2 regions of the Variovorax sp. VRV01 genome follow, and region 1 is predicted to be linked to the other one. Evidence: predicted binding sites of a transcription regulator. Region 1 holds the regulator's gene; the other holds the start of a gene.

What was found. Region 1 encodes HrcA, which represses chaperone genes, less so after heat shock. Its sites were predicted from a motif close to TTAGCACTCNNNNNNNNNGAGTGCTAA; they were not measured.
Region 2: a site for HrcA is predicted at 1,811-1,837, ahead of IB278_RS07160 (co-chaperone GroES). Genes of this name have one in related genera too.

The regions. Positions count from the first base shown of each region.
Region 1 is NZ_JACVBS010000001.1:325,647-333,752, forward strand. It holds gene IB278_RS01555 (dynamin family protein) at 1-1,599, shown strand, start outside; gene mutY (A/G-specific adenine glycosylase) at 1,607-2,668, shown strand; gene rapZ (RNase adapter RapZ) at 2,684-3,562, opposite strand; gene recN (DNA repair protein RecN) at 3,562-5,241, opposite strand; gene IB278_RS01575 (NAD kinase) at 5,243-6,154, opposite strand; gene hrcA (heat-inducible transcriptional repressor HrcA) at 6,183-7,190, shown strand; tRNA gene IB278_RS01585 (tRNA-Ile) at 7,223-7,299, shown strand; tRNA gene IB278_RS01590 (tRNA-Arg) at 7,364-7,440, shown strand; gene cysC (adenylyl-sulfate kinase) at 7,742-8,106, shown strand, end outside.
Region 2 is NZ_JACVBS010000003.1:180,059-188,164, reverse strand. It holds gene groL (chaperonin GroEL) at 1-1,406, opposite strand, end outside; gene IB278_RS07160 (co-chaperone GroES) at 1,437-1,727, opposite strand; gene IB278_RS07155 (DUF4198 domain-containing protein) at 1,897-2,646, opposite strand; gene IB278_RS07150 (TonB-dependent siderophore receptor) at 2,694-4,799, opposite strand; gene IB278_RS07145 (phospholipase D family protein) at 4,866-6,470, opposite strand; gene IB278_RS07140 (TonB-dependent siderophore receptor) at 6,655-8,106, shown strand, end outside.

The DNA of each region.
Region 1 (8,106 bases):
CTTACGCACTGGCGCGAAAAGGCCGCGCGCTGGACCGAAATCGCGATCGACGTGGCCAATGCCGACCAGCTGGCCCAGGCCATGAGCAAGGTGGCCGAGGTGCGCTGGGTCAGCAAGGACGAGGCGCACGCGCTGGGCTTCTGGAACGAGGAGACGCCGGACGACAACCCCGTGCAGGACGCCGAGGGCCGGGTCGAGATTCCGCGCTGGCGCCATGCCATCCTGAACATGCCGCATCCGCTGCTGGAGCAGGGGCTGGTGATTCTCGACACCCCGGGCCTGAACGCCATCGGCGCCGAGCCCGAACTCACGGTGAGCCTGATCCCGCAGGCGCATGCCGTGGTCTTCATCCTGGGCGCCGAAACCGGCGTCACGCGCTCCGACCTGTCGATCTGGCGCGAGCACCTGGTCACCGAAAGCGAAGGCAGCGACACGCGCTTCGTGGTGCTCAACAAGATCGACACGATGTGGGACTCGCTGAGCACGCCCGCGCAGATCGAACTGCAGATCGAACGCCAGCGCGAGGTCGCGGCCAAGTTCCTCGAGGTGCCGCTGGTGCAGGTGCTGCCGGTGTCGGCGCAGAAGGGCCTGCAGGCAAAGATCCAGCGCGATGCGCGGCTGCTCGACGCGAGCCGGTTGCCGGCCTTCGAGACGCTGCTCGCGGAAGGCGTGCTCGGCAAGCGCGAAACCATGCTGCGGCTCGCGGTGGATGCCGGCATGGTGGCATTGCGGACCGAGGCCGAGCGCATCCTGAAAGTGCGCCAGCGCGACCTGTCGGAGCAGGCGCTCGAGCTGCAGGGATTGCGCGGCAAGAACGTGTCGGTCATCCGGCACATGCGCGCGCGCATCGACCAGGAACAGACCGAGTTCGAGGGCAGCAACACGCGCATCCTTGCGCTGCGTTCCGTGCAGGGCAAGCTGCTGCGCGAGGTGTACGCCGTGCTCGGCCGCACTGCGCTGAAGGAAGACATGGTGCGGCTTTCGGCTGCGCTCAAGCGCCCGGGCGTCAAGTTCAACGTGCGCAAGGTGTACGGCGAGACCTTCGACTCGCTGCGCAACAACCTGCGCGAAGTGCAGGCGACGACGGCCGAGATCCAGTCGATGCTGCACGCCACGTTCCGCCAGCTCAACGCGGAGCAGGGCTTTACCCTGCAGGCGCCCGCCGAGCCCGACCTGACGAGCTTCGAGCAGGAGCTCAGCCAGATCGAGCGCAGCCACATCCACTACCTGGGCGTGGGTAATCTGCTGAAGCTCGCGCAGGCGGACTTCTGCGACAAGCTGGTGCGGGCGCTCGCAAGCCGGCTGCGGCTGGTCAACGAAGCGGCCATGACCGAGGTCGAGCGCTGGAGCAAGGGCGCCAGCGCCCAGATCGATGCGCAGCTGAAGGAGCGCCGCCGCAATTTCAGCAAGCGCATCGAGGCGATCGAGCGCATCCAGAATGCGGCTGGCAACCTCGATGAACGACTGCTCGAGCTGGCCCAGCAAGAAAGCAGCCTGGCCGAGCTGCAGCTTCGGCTCCATGAATTCACCTCGGCCATTGCGCAACAGGGAAGGCCGGCAGCCGCTGCCGCCGTCGGCGAGCTGCGTGCGGCGGCCTGATCGTCCGGTGCCGGCTGCGGCCGTGCAGCCCCAGGCGCCGGCCGATTTTGCCGAGCGCGTCGTGGCCTGGCAGCGCAGCCACGGGCGCAGCGCGCTGCCTTGGCAGAACACGCGGGATCCCTACCGCGTGTGGCTGTCGGAGATCATGCTCCAGCAGACCCAGGTCTCGACCGTGCTCGGGTACTTCGCGCGCTTTCTCGAACGCTTTCCGACCGTGCGGGCGCTGGCCGACGGCACCGAGGACGAGGTCTTCGGGCTCTGGAGCGGCCTGGGCTACTACAGCCGTGCCCGCAACATGCACCGCTGTGCGCAGGAGGTGGTGGCGCGCTTCGGCGGCGAATTTCCGCGCACGGCCGCCGAGCTCGAGACCCTGCCCGGCATCGGCCGCTCCACTTCCGCGGCGATCGCGGCCTTCTGCTTCGGCGAGCGGGTCGCGATTCTCGACGGCAACGTCAAGCGCGTGCTGACGCGCGTGCTCGGCTTCGGCGGCGACATGTCTTCGTCGGCGCAGGAACGCGCACTGTGGGACCGGGCCACCCGGCTGCTGCCGCCGGCCGAACAGAAGGAAGCGATCGCGAGTTACACGCAGGGCGTGATGGACCTGGGCGCCACGGTCTGCCTGCCGCGCAAGCCAAGCTGCATGATCTGTCCGCTGAACAAGACATGCGTGGGGCTGCGCGAAGGCCAGCCGGAGCGCTACCCGGTCAAGACGCGCAAGCTCAAGCGCAGCGCCCAGTCGCTCTGGGCGCTGCTCGCGCGCGATGCGCAAGGCCGGGTCTGGCTGGAGAAGCGGCCGGCCAAGGGCATCTGGGCCGGGCTCTACTGCCCGCCCGTGTTCGAGAGCCGCGAAGCGCTGTTGGCCGCGCTGCCGCCGGCGGCGCTGGCGGGCGCCCGGGACCTGCCCCCTTTCGTGCATGTGCTGACCCACAAGGACCTGCACCTGCACCCGGTCCTGCTTCAGGACAGCCAGCCGCAAGGCGATGCCGCACGCTGGGTGGATGCCCAGGAGTGGGGCCGGCTGGGGCTGCCGGCGCCGATGCGCAAGCTGCTCGAGAGCAGCGCGGACTAGCCGGCGGACACGGGCTCAGCCCGCGTCGAGTTCGCGGTGCCGCTTGAGGGCGACCCAGCGGGCTCCGAAGGCCCGCGCGAGCTGCTCGACCAGGAACACCGAGCGGTGCTGGCCGCCCGTGCAGCCGATGGCCACGGTCACGTAGCTGCGATGGTCCCGCGCCAGCGCATCGAGCCAGCGCGAGAGGAACTGCTCGATGTCGTCGTACATGCGCGCGACGTCGTCGTGCTCGCGCAGCCATTCGACCACCGGCGCATCGCGCCCCGTGAGCGGCCGCAGCGCGGGCACGTAGTGCGGATTGGGCAGCATGCGCACGTCGAACACGTAGTCGGCATCCAGCGGCACGCCGCGCTTGAAGGCGAAGGATTCGAACACCAGCGTCAATGCGCTGCTCTGCGGCGCCGAGATCAGTGCCTTGATGTAGCTCTGCAGCTGGGCCGGCCGGATGAGGCTGGTGTCGATCACGTCGGCGCCGTCGCGCAGGTCGGCCAGCAGCTCGCGCTCGAGTTCGATGGCCTGCACCAGCACGCGCTCCTGTTCGGGCACGTCGTTGCGGCCCTCCTGGCGCGACAGCGGATGGCGCCGGCGGGTTTCCGAATAGCGCCGCAGCAGTGCGTCGGTGGTCGCGTCGAGAAAAAGCGAGCGCAGCGACACGCCGTCCTGCCGCAAGGCCTCGAGCTGCTGCGGGACGATCGGCAGCGACACGCCGCTGCGCACGTCCATCGCAATGGCCACGCGCGTGGCCTGCTGTTCGTGCTGCAGCGCGATGAAGGCCGTCAGCAGTTCGGGCGGCAGGTTGTCGACGCAGTAGTAGCCGGCGTCTTCCAGCGCATGCAGCGCCACCGACTTGCCCGAGCCCGACATGCCGGTGATGAGCACGAGGTCGAGGTCCATCACAGCGCCGCCGAAGTCTTGTGGCCCAGCATTTCACGGGCATGCGCCAGCGAGGTCTGGGAAAGCTTCTCGCCGCCGAGCATGCGGGCGATTTCACGGGCGCGGGTGTCGTCGTCGAGCCGCGAGACGCCGCTTTCGGTGCGCGGGCCGTCCTGGCCGATGGCCGTGGTCTGGCGCTTGGCCACCACCAGGTGGTGGTCGGCGCAGGCGGCGACCTGCGGCAGATGGGTGACCGCCAGCACCTGGCGATCGCGCCCGAGCTGCTTCATGAGGCGGCCCACGGTCTCGGCCACGGCCCCGCCGACGCCGGCATCGACCTCGTCGAAGATCAGCGTCTGCGCGGCGCCGAGCTGGCTGGTCGTGACCGCGATGGCCAGGGCGATGCGCGAGAGTTCGCCGCCCGAAGCCACCTTGCCGATGGGGCGCGGCGTGCTCCCGGGATGGCCGCTCACGAGAAAGGCAACGTCTTCGAGACCCGCGCGGCCCGGCTGCGCCAGCGGCTGCAGCTCGACCTCGAAGCGCCCGCCCTGCATGCCAAGCCCCTGCATCGCCTGCGTGACCGCGTCGGACAGCCGCGGGGCGGCCAGCTTGCGCGCCTTGGCGAGCGCCTTGGCTTCCTTCATGTAGGCCTGCTGCGCAGCTTGCTCGGCGCGCTCCAGGCCTGCGAGATCGCTCTGCGCGTCGAGCGCCTGCAACTCGGCCTGCCAGCCGGCCAGCAGCGCCGGCAGGTCGTCCGGCGTGCGTTTATAGCGGCGCGCGAGCGACATCCACAGCCCCATGCGCTCGTCGAGCTCGGCCAGCTGCTTGGGATCGGCCTCAGCGTCGCGCAGGTAGCTGTGCAGCGTGTGGGCGGCATCGGAAGCCTGGGCGACGCTGGAGGCCAGCACCTCGCCGAGGGCGCGGAATTCGGGCTCGATGTGCTCGCAGTTCTGCAGCAGCGTGACGGCGCGCGACAGCGCGGCGAGGGCGCCGTTGTCATCGTCTTCGAGCGCCTGGCTCGCGCCCTGCGCCGCGTCGATCAGCGCCTGCGCATTGGAGACGCGCGCGTGCTGGGTCGAAAGCTCTTCCCACTCGCCTTCGGCCGGCGCCAGCTTCATGACTTCGGCGATCTGCCATTGCAGCCGCTCGCGTTCGCGCAGCAGGGAGTCCTGTGCCGAGCGCGCATGGTCGAGCGCGGAAAGCGCCTGGCGCCAGCTCTGCCAGGCCGCGTCCAGCGCATCGGTGCGCACGCCGGCATAGGCGTCGAGCAGGCCGCGCACGGCCTCGGGGCGCGTCAGGCTTTGCCATGCATGCTGGCCGTGGATGTCGAGCAAACGGTCGCCGAGCTCGCGCAACTGGGTGGCGGTGGCCGGGCTGCCGTTGATCCAGCCGCGGCTGCGGCCCTGCAGGTCGACGGTGCGGCGCAGCAGCAGGGCGTCGCCGGTTTCGAATCCGCCCTCATCGAGCCAGGCCGCAAGCGCCGGGTCGGCGTCGAATTCGGCGCTGACGTCGAGCCGTTCGGCGCCTTCGCGCACCGCGCCCGCGTCGGCCCGGTTGCCGAGCGCCAGCTGGAGCGCATCGATCAATATCGACTTGCCCGCGCCGGTCTCGCCGGTCAATACCGTGAAACCTGCCGACAGGTCGAGTTCGAGTGATCGCACGATCACGAAGTCGCGCAATGCGATGCGTCGCAGCGCCATGTCAGGAGCCCCCTTCGTTCCAGTGAAGTTTCTTGCGCAGCGTGTCGAAATAGCTCCACCCGCGTGGGTGCAGGAAGCGCACGCGGAAGTCGGATCGGCGCACCACCACGCGATCGCCGATCGCGAGCGATGCCAAGGACTGCATGTCGAAATTGGCGCTGGCGTCGCGCCCCGCCACCAGTTCGATCACGATCTCGTCGGCGTCGGGCAGCAGCACCGGGCGGTTCGACAGCGTGTGCGGCGCAATGGGCACCAGCACCCAGCCCGGCACCGCCGGATGCAGCAGCGGCCCGCCGGCCGAGAGCGCATAGGCCGTCGAACCCGTGGGCGACGCGATGATCAGGCCGTCGGCGCGCTGGTTGGCCACGAAATGCCGGCCCACCGAAACGCGCAGCTCGACCATGCCCGAGGTGGCGCCGCGGTTGACCACCACGTCGTTCATGGCCAGCGCATCGAACACCGAGGCACCGTCGCGCATCACCTGCGCATGCATGAGGCTGCGGTGGTCTTCCTCGTATTCGCCGGCCAGCATCGGAATCAGCGTGGCCTGGTAGTTGTCCAGCGGAATGTCGGTGATGAACCCGAGCCGGCCGCGGTTGATGCCGATCAGCGGGATCCCGTAGCAGGCAAGCTGCCGGCCGATGCCCAGCATGGTTCCGTCGCCTCCCACCACCAGGCCCAGATCGCAGCGCTGGCCGATTTCCTCGACGCTCAGCGGCTGGTAGCGGCCGCCGACGCTGGCGTGTGCATCGGCCTCCTCGGCCGCCGATTTTTCGACGAACACCTCGCACCCTTGCGATTCCAGGAAGGCGCCGATATCTTCCATCACGCCGTCGCGGGCATCGGCCTGCGCCCGGGCGCCTGAAGCCTGGTATTTGCCGATCAGCGCGACGTGACGAAAGCGGGAAGTCATCTACAAATTACAACACTAAAATCTTGCAATGCTGGACGACCGTGCCAAGTTGCTCCTCAAGACGCTGGTCGAGCGTTATATCGCCGAAGGCCAACCGGTCGGGTCGCGGACTTTGTCGCGCGCCCCGGGCCTTGACCTGTCTCCCGCGACCATCCGCAACGTCATGTCCGACCTGGAGTCGCTGGGGCTGATCGCGAGCCCGCACACCTCGGCCGGACGCATTCCCACCGCGCGCGGCTACCGGCTGTTCGTCGACACCATGCTCACGGCGCAGCGCGAGCAGATGAACACACCAAGCCTTGCGCCAGACCAGCCGCAGAAGGTGATTGCCAACGCGGCCAACCTGCTGTCCAACCTGTCGCAGTTCGTCGGCGTCGTCATGGCGCCGCGGCGGGCTTCGGTCTTCAAGCAGATCGAGTTCCTGCGGCTTTCGGACCGGCGGCTGCTGGTGATCATCGTTTCGCCCGACGGCGACGTGCAGAACCGCGTGATCTTTCCGGAGGCCGATTACACGCAGTCGCAGCTGGTGGAAGCATCCAACTACATCAATGCTCACTACGCGGGCCTGACCATCGAGCAGGTGCGCGACCGCCTGCAGTCCGAAGTCGAAAAACTGCGTGGCGAGATTGCCGCGCTGATGCAGGCGGCGGTCAAGGTCAGTTCCGAAGTGCTCACCGAGGCGCAGGAAGACGACGTGGTGATATCCGGCGAGCGCAACCTGCTTTCCGTCACCGATTTTTCGAGCGACATGGGGCAGCTGCGCCGTGCCTTCGAGCTCTTCGAGCAGAAGGCGCAGCTCATGCGTCTGCTCGATGTGTCGAGCAAGGCCGAGGGTGTGCGCATCTTCATCGGCGGCGAGAGCCAGGTGGTACCGATCGAGGAGCTTTCCATCGTCAGCGCCAACTACGAGGTCGACGGGCAGGTGGTGGGCACGCTGGGCGTGATCGGCCCGACCCGCATGCCTTATGAGCGCATGATCCAGATCGTCGACATCACCTCGCGGCTGGTCAGCAATGCGCTGAGCCACCGCAAGTGAGCGGCGCCGCGAATAGAATCGTGGCCTCTCGTGGGCCGTTAGCTCAGCTGGTTAGAGCAGCGGACTCATAATCCGTTGGTCGATGGTTCAAGCCCATCACGGCCTACCACCTGCATTCATTTCTGAGCTTGGTCCGCCAAGAGCCAAAAATGGATGCTATAATCGATAGCTGTGCGGCTGTAGCTCAGTTGGATAGAGTACTTGGCTACGAACCAAGGGGTCGTGGGTTCAATTCCTGCCAGCCGCACCACTCTTTGAAGGGTTAGGACATTACGTGTCCTAACCCTTTTTCTTTTTGCGCGCCTCTCTGCGGAATCTTTTTCCGTTCAACGAGATCACTGGCAATGTTCCCGTTCCGGGGCTCCGTGCGATGCGGCCGATCCTGCGCCAGACGCTCTCGACCTTCGGGTGTTGTTGAGGCATTCTTGCTGTTCACCGGAGGAGCCGGAAGAAAACGGGCCGCTTGAGAACCTTCGTCTTCCTTCACGCCGGGTGAGCCCCTGTCCTGGGGCGCCGCGTCCGGCCAGACCTGTTTTTCGATGCCAGAACAGTTGCAGAATCCCGACGACGATCGTCCTGCCTCGACAACACTGCGGCCGCCTCCCGTCATTTGGCTCACGGGGCTGTCCGGCGCGGGAAAGTCCACCATCGCCGCTGCCTTGCAGCCCTTGCTGCGCGCCAGGGGCGTGGGTGCCGTGCGGCTGGACGGCGACGAGGTCCGCGAGGGTTTGAACCGCGGGCTCGGCTTCAGCGCGGAAGACCGCCACGAGAACATCCGCCGCATTGCCCACATCGCGCGGCTGTTGAACGAGCAGGGCATCGTGGCAATCGTTGCCGTCGTTTCACCGCTGCAGGCGCTCAGGGAGCTCGCACGCTCGATCGTCGGCCCTTCGTACCACGAGGTCTTCGTGCATGC
Region 2 (8,106 bases), on a different contig from region 1:
GCGTTCACCACCACCGAGGCTTCGCCGCCGGCGTTGTTCACGATTTCGCGCAGGGGTGCTTCGATGGCCTTGAGCACCAGCTTGATGCCGGCGTCCTGGTCAGCGTTGTCGCCCTTGATCGAGTCGCCCACGGCTTGCTTGGCACGCAGCAGAGCCACGCCGCCGCCAGCCACGACGCCTTCTTCCACTGCAGCGCGGGTGGCGTGCAGGGCGTCTTCGACGCGAGCCTTCTTTTCCTTCATTTCGACTTCGGTGGCAGCGCCAACCTTGATCACTGCAACGCCGCCGGCCAGCTTGGCCACGCGCTCTTGCAGCTTTTCACGGTCGTAGTCGCTGGTGGCTTCCTCGATCTGCACGCGCACTTGCTTCACGCGGGCTTCGATGTCGGCTGCAGCGCCCGAACCGTCGATGATGATGGTGTTTTCCTTGCCCACTTCGATGCGCTTGGCCTGGCCCAGGTCGGCCAGCGTCACCTTCTCGAGCGTCAGGCCCACTTCTTCAGCGATGACCTTGCCGCCCGTCAGGATGGCGATGTCTTCCAGCATGGCCTTGCGGCGGTCGCCGAAGCCAGGTGCCTTGACGGCGACGACCTTCAGGATGCCGCGGATCGTGTTCACGACCAAGGTAGCCAGGGCTTCGCCCTCGACTTCTTCGGCAATGATCAGCAGCGGACGGCCGGCCTTGGCGACTTGTTCCAGCGTGGGGAGCAGGTCGCGGATGTTGCTGATCTTCTTGTCGAACAGCAGCACGAAGGGGTTGTCCAACAGCGCCGATTGCTTCTCGGGGTTGTTGATGAAGTAGGGCGACAGGTAGCCGCGGTCGAACTGCATGCCTTCGACGACGTCGAGTTCGCTGTCCAGCGACTTGCCGTCTTCCACGGTGATCACGCCTTCCTTGCCGACCTTGTCCATCGCGTCAGCGATGAGCTTGCCGATGGTTTCGTCGCTGTTGGCCGAGATCGAGCCGACTTGAGCGATTTCCTTCGACGTGGTGGTGGGCTTCGAAGCCTTCTTCAGCTCGGCGACCAGGGCCGTGACGGCCTTGTCGATGCCGCGCTTCAGGTCCATCGGGTTCATGCCGGCAGCCACCAGCTTGAAACCTTCGCGAACGATGGCCTGGGCCAGCACGGTCGCGGTGGTGGTGCCGTCACCGGCGTTGTCCGAAGTCTTGGAGGCCACTTCCTTCACGAGCTGGGCGCCCATGTTCTGGAGCTTGTCCTTGAGTTCGATTTCCTTGGCGACCGACACACCGTCCTTGGTGACGGTCGGGGCGCCGAACGAGCGCTCGAGCACCACGTTGCGGCCCTTGGGGCCCAGGGTCACCTTGACGGCGTTGGCGAGGATGTTGACACCCTCGACCATGCGTGCGCGGGCTTCACCGCCGAAGACTACGTCTTTTGCTGCCATGTTTTATTACTCCGAATGGGGATGGATGGATTACTTCTCGACGACTGCGAACAGGTCGTCTTCCTTCATGACCAGCAGTTCGTCGCCATCGACCTTGACGGTCTGGCCGCTGTACTTGCCGAACAGGACGCGGTCGCCGACCTTGACGGTCAGTGCGGTCAGGTCGCCCTTGTCGGTGCGCTTGCCGGGGCCGACGGCCAGGACTTCACCCTGGTCGGGCTTTTCGGCGGCTGCGTCGGGGATGACGATGCCGGAGGCGGTCTTGGTTTCGCTGTCAACACGCTTGACGATCACGCGATCGGCCAAAGGACGAAGTTTCATTGCATCTCCTGGATAAGAAACGGGGTTGTGGTCGGGCGCCGGCGGGAAAGACCGGCAGCCCATCGACTGGAAGCGAGGCTTTGTTAGCACTCATCAGCAGCGAGTGCTAATCATAAGGGCAATCGGGGGAGTTTCAAGGGCCCGGGCGCGCATCTGCGGCGCTGCCCGCCTATTCCGGCGCGTGCGACAGCACAAAGGAGAGCGATGTCAGGTGCTCCACCTTGTCGGTCTTGAGGGGATCTTCCGGCGGTGCGGCCCACTGGGCGGTGACGACGTTCAGCCCCTGGTTTCGCACCTTGATGACCACACTGCCGTCGGCGCCGCTTTCCATGGGCCTGGCGTCGGGATCGTTGACGAAATCACTCAGCACCAGGGCGCCCGCCACGGGCTTGCCCTGGTAGAGCACGCGCAGGCGCAGGTCTTGCCCGAGCTTCTCGGGCAGGGCGGCATCGACCGGGACGATCTGCAGCGCATGCCCGGGCAGCGGCGGCAAGGCATTGCGCAGCGGGCTGCGCAGATGCACCGCATATTTGAAGTTGTGGCCGCTCGTGAGCGCGCCGGGAACTTCGTTCTTGCCCTTCTTGAGCCATTTGCCTTCCGGCGTCTTGCTCCAGATGCCGTTGTCGAGCACCGCTGCGACGATGGCGGGTTTCTCCTTGGTGTCCACAAGCAGCAGGCGCCCGTTCACCTCCAGGGCGGTCGGCACGGGCTTCCCGTATGCGTCATAGGCGCTGACCGCGGTGATCAGCGGCTGCCGCTTGACCGTATCCAGGTCGTCGGCGCCCTCGCCATAGATCAATGCGAGATCGCCCGAGCGCTGGGCAAACCAGATGCCGTGCGCCTGCGCGCCCGCGGAAGAAAGTACGGCCGCCGCTGCGAGCGTGGCCAGGGCGGCGATTCGGTGCAGCCTGTTCATCATTGGGAGTCCAGTCGAAAAAATGCGGATACGGGGTGAATGCACGGGCTTCAGAGGTCCAGCTTCAGGCTGGCCACGACGCTGCGCCTGGCGCCCGGAATCACGTACAGGTTGCCCCACGAGGCGGTGTAGTAGTTCCGGTTGAAGAGGTTGTGCACGTCGATCGACACGCGGGCGGTCTTGTTGATCTGCCAGAAGCTCACCAGCTTGACGGTGGTGTAGGCCGGCAGCGCGTAGGTGTCGGCGCTGTTGCCCGAACGGTTGCCGACGTAGTTGATGCCGGCACCGATTCCATAGCGGCTGCCGTCGGCCAGCGCATCCTCGCGGATGGCGAACAGGCCGGCGCTCGTCTTCGGGATGTTCACGATGCGTGTGCCGGGCGCCAGCGTTGCGTCCTTCGAGATCCGGGCGTCAACGTACGCGAAATTTCCGCTCACCCGCCAGTTCCTGTCGATCTGGCCATAGACGTCGGCCTCGAAGCCGCTGCTCTTGACCTCGCCGGCCGCCACGGAGAAGCCGGGCGTGTCGCTGGCCGTCAGCACGTTCGTCTTCTTGATGTCGAACACGGCCAGGTTGGCGCCCAGGCGCTGGTCCGGCGTCTGCAGCTTCACGCCGGCCTCCAGCGCGGTGGAGCGCTGCGGATCGAAGGCCTGGCCGTTCTTGTCGGTGCCGCTGTTGCCGCGAAACGACTTGCCGGCGGAGACGTACCAGGAACTCCAGTCGTTCGGCAGGTAGGTGAGGCCTGCGCGCGGCGAAACGGCATCGTGCTTCTGGGCGCTGTTGCGGTTCACGCGGTCCTCGATGCTCTGCCTGAAGTGGTCGTAGCGGGCGCCCACCAGCAGCTTCCACTGCGGCGACAGGCTGATCTGGTCTTGCAGGAAAACGGCGCTCGCGCGCTGGTGCTCGTCCGAACTGGAAGTGAGCGAGGTGAGCGGCGGCCGGGGCCTGCCATAGACGGGCTGGTAGATGTCGATCGGGTAGTTGCCCGAGCGGAGGATTTCGGTGTTCATCCACAGCCTGGACGCTTCCACGCCGACCAGCAGCGTATGGGCCAGCGCGCCGGTCGTGAACTTGCCTTCCAGCTCCGCCTGGAAAGAAGTGTCGCGCGACGGCAGCTGGCGCCAGGTGGCGCGGCGGTTGAGCGTCCGGTTGTCGCTGGCCAGGGAAGTCGCTTCGGTGTAGTTGCCGGAGAAGGTGCTTTCCTTGTAGCTCGCACCGATGCGCGCGCGCCAGTTTTCCGACAGCTGGCGGTCCAGCGTGAGCTGGTGGGTATTGCTGGTGAGCGTCATGTTGCCGTCGCCGGGTTCGTTGAGCACCCGGTCGCGCGGCAGGGTTCCGAGCAGGCCGCGAACGTTGATCAGCCCGCGGTCCAGCGGCGTTTTCGAACGCAGGAATTCGGACTCGTAGTTGAGCACTGTCTTGTCGTCGATGACCCAGGTCAGCGCCGGCGCGACCAGGGTGCGCCTGTTGCTCAGCAGGTCGCTTCGGCTGTCGCCTTCTTCCACCGCCAGGTTCAGCCGGTAGGCCACGTTGCGGCTCAGCGCGCCGGTGCTGTCCAGCGTGCTGCGGCGCAGGCCCTGGCTGCCGATGCTGAAGTCGGCCGTGTTGCGACGCGTGAATTCCGGCTTTTTCGTGACGATGTTGATGGTGCCGCCGGGCTCGCTGCTGCCGTAGACCGCCGAAGCCGGGCCCTTGAGGAACTCGAAGCGCTCGACCGTGGCGGTGTCGCGCGGCGGGTTGTAGCCGCGCGATCCGGGAAAGCCGTTGACCAGGAATCCCATGTCGGTACTGCTGAACCCGCGGATGCCGAAGTTGTCCCAGGTGCCACCGAAGTCGTTGAGGCGCGTGATCCCACTGACAAAACCCACCGTGTCGGCCAGGCGCGTCGCACCCATGTCTTCGATCAGCTGGCTGGAGACGATGCGCACCGATTGCGGCACCTCCCGCAGCGGCGTGCTGGTGCGCGTGGCGCCGCTGCTGGTCGTGGGGTTGTAGCCCCCGGATTCGGGCTCGGCGACAACATGCACTTCGGGCAGCGATGTGCTCGCAGGGTCCGGCTGTCCGGTGCCGGTGCCTTGTGCCATGGAGAGCGGGGAAATGGAAGCGAGGGGGAGCAGGGCAAAAGCGATGCGTGACGACCGGATGCGGGATCTCATTGAAATTTGTTGACGTTTTATTTACAGTTAATGAGAATAAATCTCATTACCTATTGTAGACGTCCGCTACAGCTGGTCGGTCGGCACGAACCAGGAAAACAGCAGCAGTTGCAGCCGCGTGAGCAGGCTCGAGTCGGGCTCGCTGTCGAGCACCTCGTTGTCCACGTCGCCGGTGCCTATCCATTGCACGTTCTCGCCGTCGGGCAGCAGCACGACGCGGTAGACGCCCTCGATGTCGTCGAGCTGGTAGGCATAGAGAAGCGCCTGGGTCAGCTCGAAACTTCGCACGCGAACGCCGAACTCGGTGTTCAGCCGCGCCGAGCGCGGGTCGAGGTTCATGGAGCCCAGCAGCACCCATTCGCGGTCGACCAGCGCGAGCTTGGCGTGCAGCCGGCCGCGCGCCTTCTTGAGCAGGTCGCGCAACTGCCGGTTGCGCTTGAGCTGCCGGGTGCTGACCTCGTACAGGTTCACGCCCAGCTTCAGCATGTCGACGCGATAGCGGTTGTAGTTGATGTTGACCAGCGGCTCGTCGCTGTCGGCCAGCGAATTGGTGATGACACTGATGCGCACGCCGCGCGCCCGGCCCTCGCGGATGCGCACCATGCCTTCCTCGCCCGGAATGAAGTAGGGCGAGATCACCACCACGTCCGAACGCGCCGTGGCGGTCATTTCATGGAAACGCGCGGCCAGCGATTCGGCCGGTGACGCGAGGGTGCCCAGCGCCTTGTTGGGGCTGTCGGCCGCGGCATGGGCGTCGGCGCGCATCCACTTCATGCGGCCGACGTCGGCCAACTGGGCGCCGAGCGGCGGATCGCCCATCAGGTCGGTGCCCTGCAGGGCGGCGGGCGGCGGGGCATGGACCGGCGAGGTGGCGGCTTCGAACTCGGACTTCAGCGCCTCCGGGGTGCCGCTGGCGTTGGCGATCCGCTGGAGCGGGTAGACGACGTCGCTGTTCCAGTAGGTGTCGAAGATGCGGGCGGCCTCCGGAACCACGGGGCCGGCCATGATCAGTTCGAAGTCGATGAAGTTGGCGCCCTCGCTGCGCAGGAAATACTCGTCGGCCAGGTTGCGGCCGCCGGCAATGGCCATGGCGCCATCGGCCACGAAGAGTTTGTTGTGCATGCGATGGTTGAGGCGGCGGAAATCGCCGAAGAATTCCATCCAGCGCGTGGCCGAATGGTCGCGGGCGTTCACGAAGGGGTTGAACAGCCGGACTTCGGCGTTGGGTTCCGCGGCCAGGCCGAGCAGGAGGCGGTCCATGCCGGCCGTGTAGAAGTCGTCGAGCAGCAGGCGCACCCGCACGCCGCGCCGCGCGGCATCGCGCAATTCGCGCAGCAGCAGGCGGCCGGTCTTGTCGTTGCCGAGCTGATAGGTCTGTACGTCCAGCGAGGCCTGCGCCCGCCGCATCAGCTCGAAGCGCGCATCGAGCGCAAAGGAGGCCTCCACCAGCGGCCGGATGCTCGACAGGCCGTCGTGCGCGTCGTCCAGGCTGGCCGCGGCGCGGCCGAGCGCGGTGGAAGGGGAGGCGGCAATCGAGAGCGTTGGCGGCTCGGGCGTGCGCGGAGGCAGGCCGGCGCAGCCTGCGAGCACCCAGGCGATGCCGGTGGCCACCAGCCAGAGCGCCAGGCCGCGCAGCGCAGGAAACGAAGAGGCGATGAGCTTGTCGGGCATGGGGCCTGCGGACGCACACGACGTGCGGCCGGGATCGTAGCCGCTTTGCCTTGTGGCGCGCCGCACCGTCGGCGCGAGCGCTGCAGGAACGCCCCCTTGTCCAGGCGGGGAAATCGGAACAAATGAGACTTTATAACTATTAGAATGCGAATCGTTCTTAATAATGTTTCGGAGTGGAGAAGGAATGAAGAGGTTCATGGCGGGGCGCAAGGTCGCATCGGTGCTGGCAGGCTGCATGGCGATTTACGTGCATCACCAGGTTCTGGCCCAGACCACGGCGCCTGGCGCCCTGCCGGAAGTGAAGATCGATGCAAGCGCCGAGCTCGAAACCGCGACTTCGCCGGTGATCGGCTACCGCGCCAGGAACGCCGCCACCGCCACCAAGACCGACACGCCGCTGGCAGAAACGCCTCAGTCCGTGACCGTGGTCACGCGCGACCAGATGGTGGATCAGGGCGCAACCAACGTGCAGGACGCGCTCAACTACGCGGCCGGCGTGCGCTCCGATGCCTATGGCCAGGATTCGCGGACCGACTCCGTGCGCATCCGGGGCGCCACGCCCGACGTCTACCTGGACGGCCTGCGCCAGTCCTATGGCTACTACACCAGCACCACGCGCACCGAGCCCTACACGCTGGAGCGGCTCGAAGTGCTGCGCGGCCCGGCGGGCATGCTGTTCGGCGCGGGCACGGCCGCGGGCGTGGTCAACATGGTCAGCAAGCGTCCGCTACAGGAAACCCAGCGCGAAGTGGGCGTGCAGTTCGGCAGCTTCGGCCGCAAGCAGGTCCAGGCCGACCTCACGGGGCCGCTGAATGCCGACGGCAGCCTGTCGTACCGGCTGATCGCATTGCAGCGCAAGTCGGACTCGCAGGTCGATTACGTGCCCGACGACCGCAGCGTCATTGCGCCTTCGCTGACCTGGCGGCCCAATGCGGCCACCTCGCTCACGTTGCAGGGGCTGTGGCAAAAGGACAAGAGCGGCAGCAGCTCCCAGTTCCTTCCGTGGGAGGGCACCTTGCTGCCGAACCCGAACGGGAGCATTCCCGCCAGCCGATTCATCGGCGAGCCGGGCTTCGACTACTACAACAGCGAACGCAAGACCTTCGGCTGGCAGTTCGAGCACAAGTTCAACGAGAACTGGCGCGTGCGGCAGAACTTCCGCTACGCGAAAAACGAGAACGACAACCGCTACCACTATGGCGCTGCCTTCAGCGGGGCCGAGAGCTGGGACGCCACCGATCCGATCTTCAAGCGCGTGCTCGGCCGCTACTACGACAGCTATCTCACACGCAACCGCACGCAGACGCTCGACAACCATGTCGAGGGCCATTTCGAAACCGGCGCGGTGAAGCACACGCTGCTGGTCGGGGCGGATTTTTCCAGGCAGCGCGAGAACGTGTGGGGCGCAACGACCTTCGACACCATCGACGTCTACGCGCCGGTGTACGGCCATGTCGACCTGCCCGAGCGCGTGGCGCTGCCGCGCACGCGCCAGCGCCAGACCGGCGTCTATCTGCAGGATCAGATCAAGCTCGACAACTGGATCTTCGTGGCGGGCCTGCGGCACGACAGGGCGGTGTCCAGCGCCGCCGGCAGCGACGAGCAGAAGAGCAGCGCGACCACCAAGCGCTTCGGC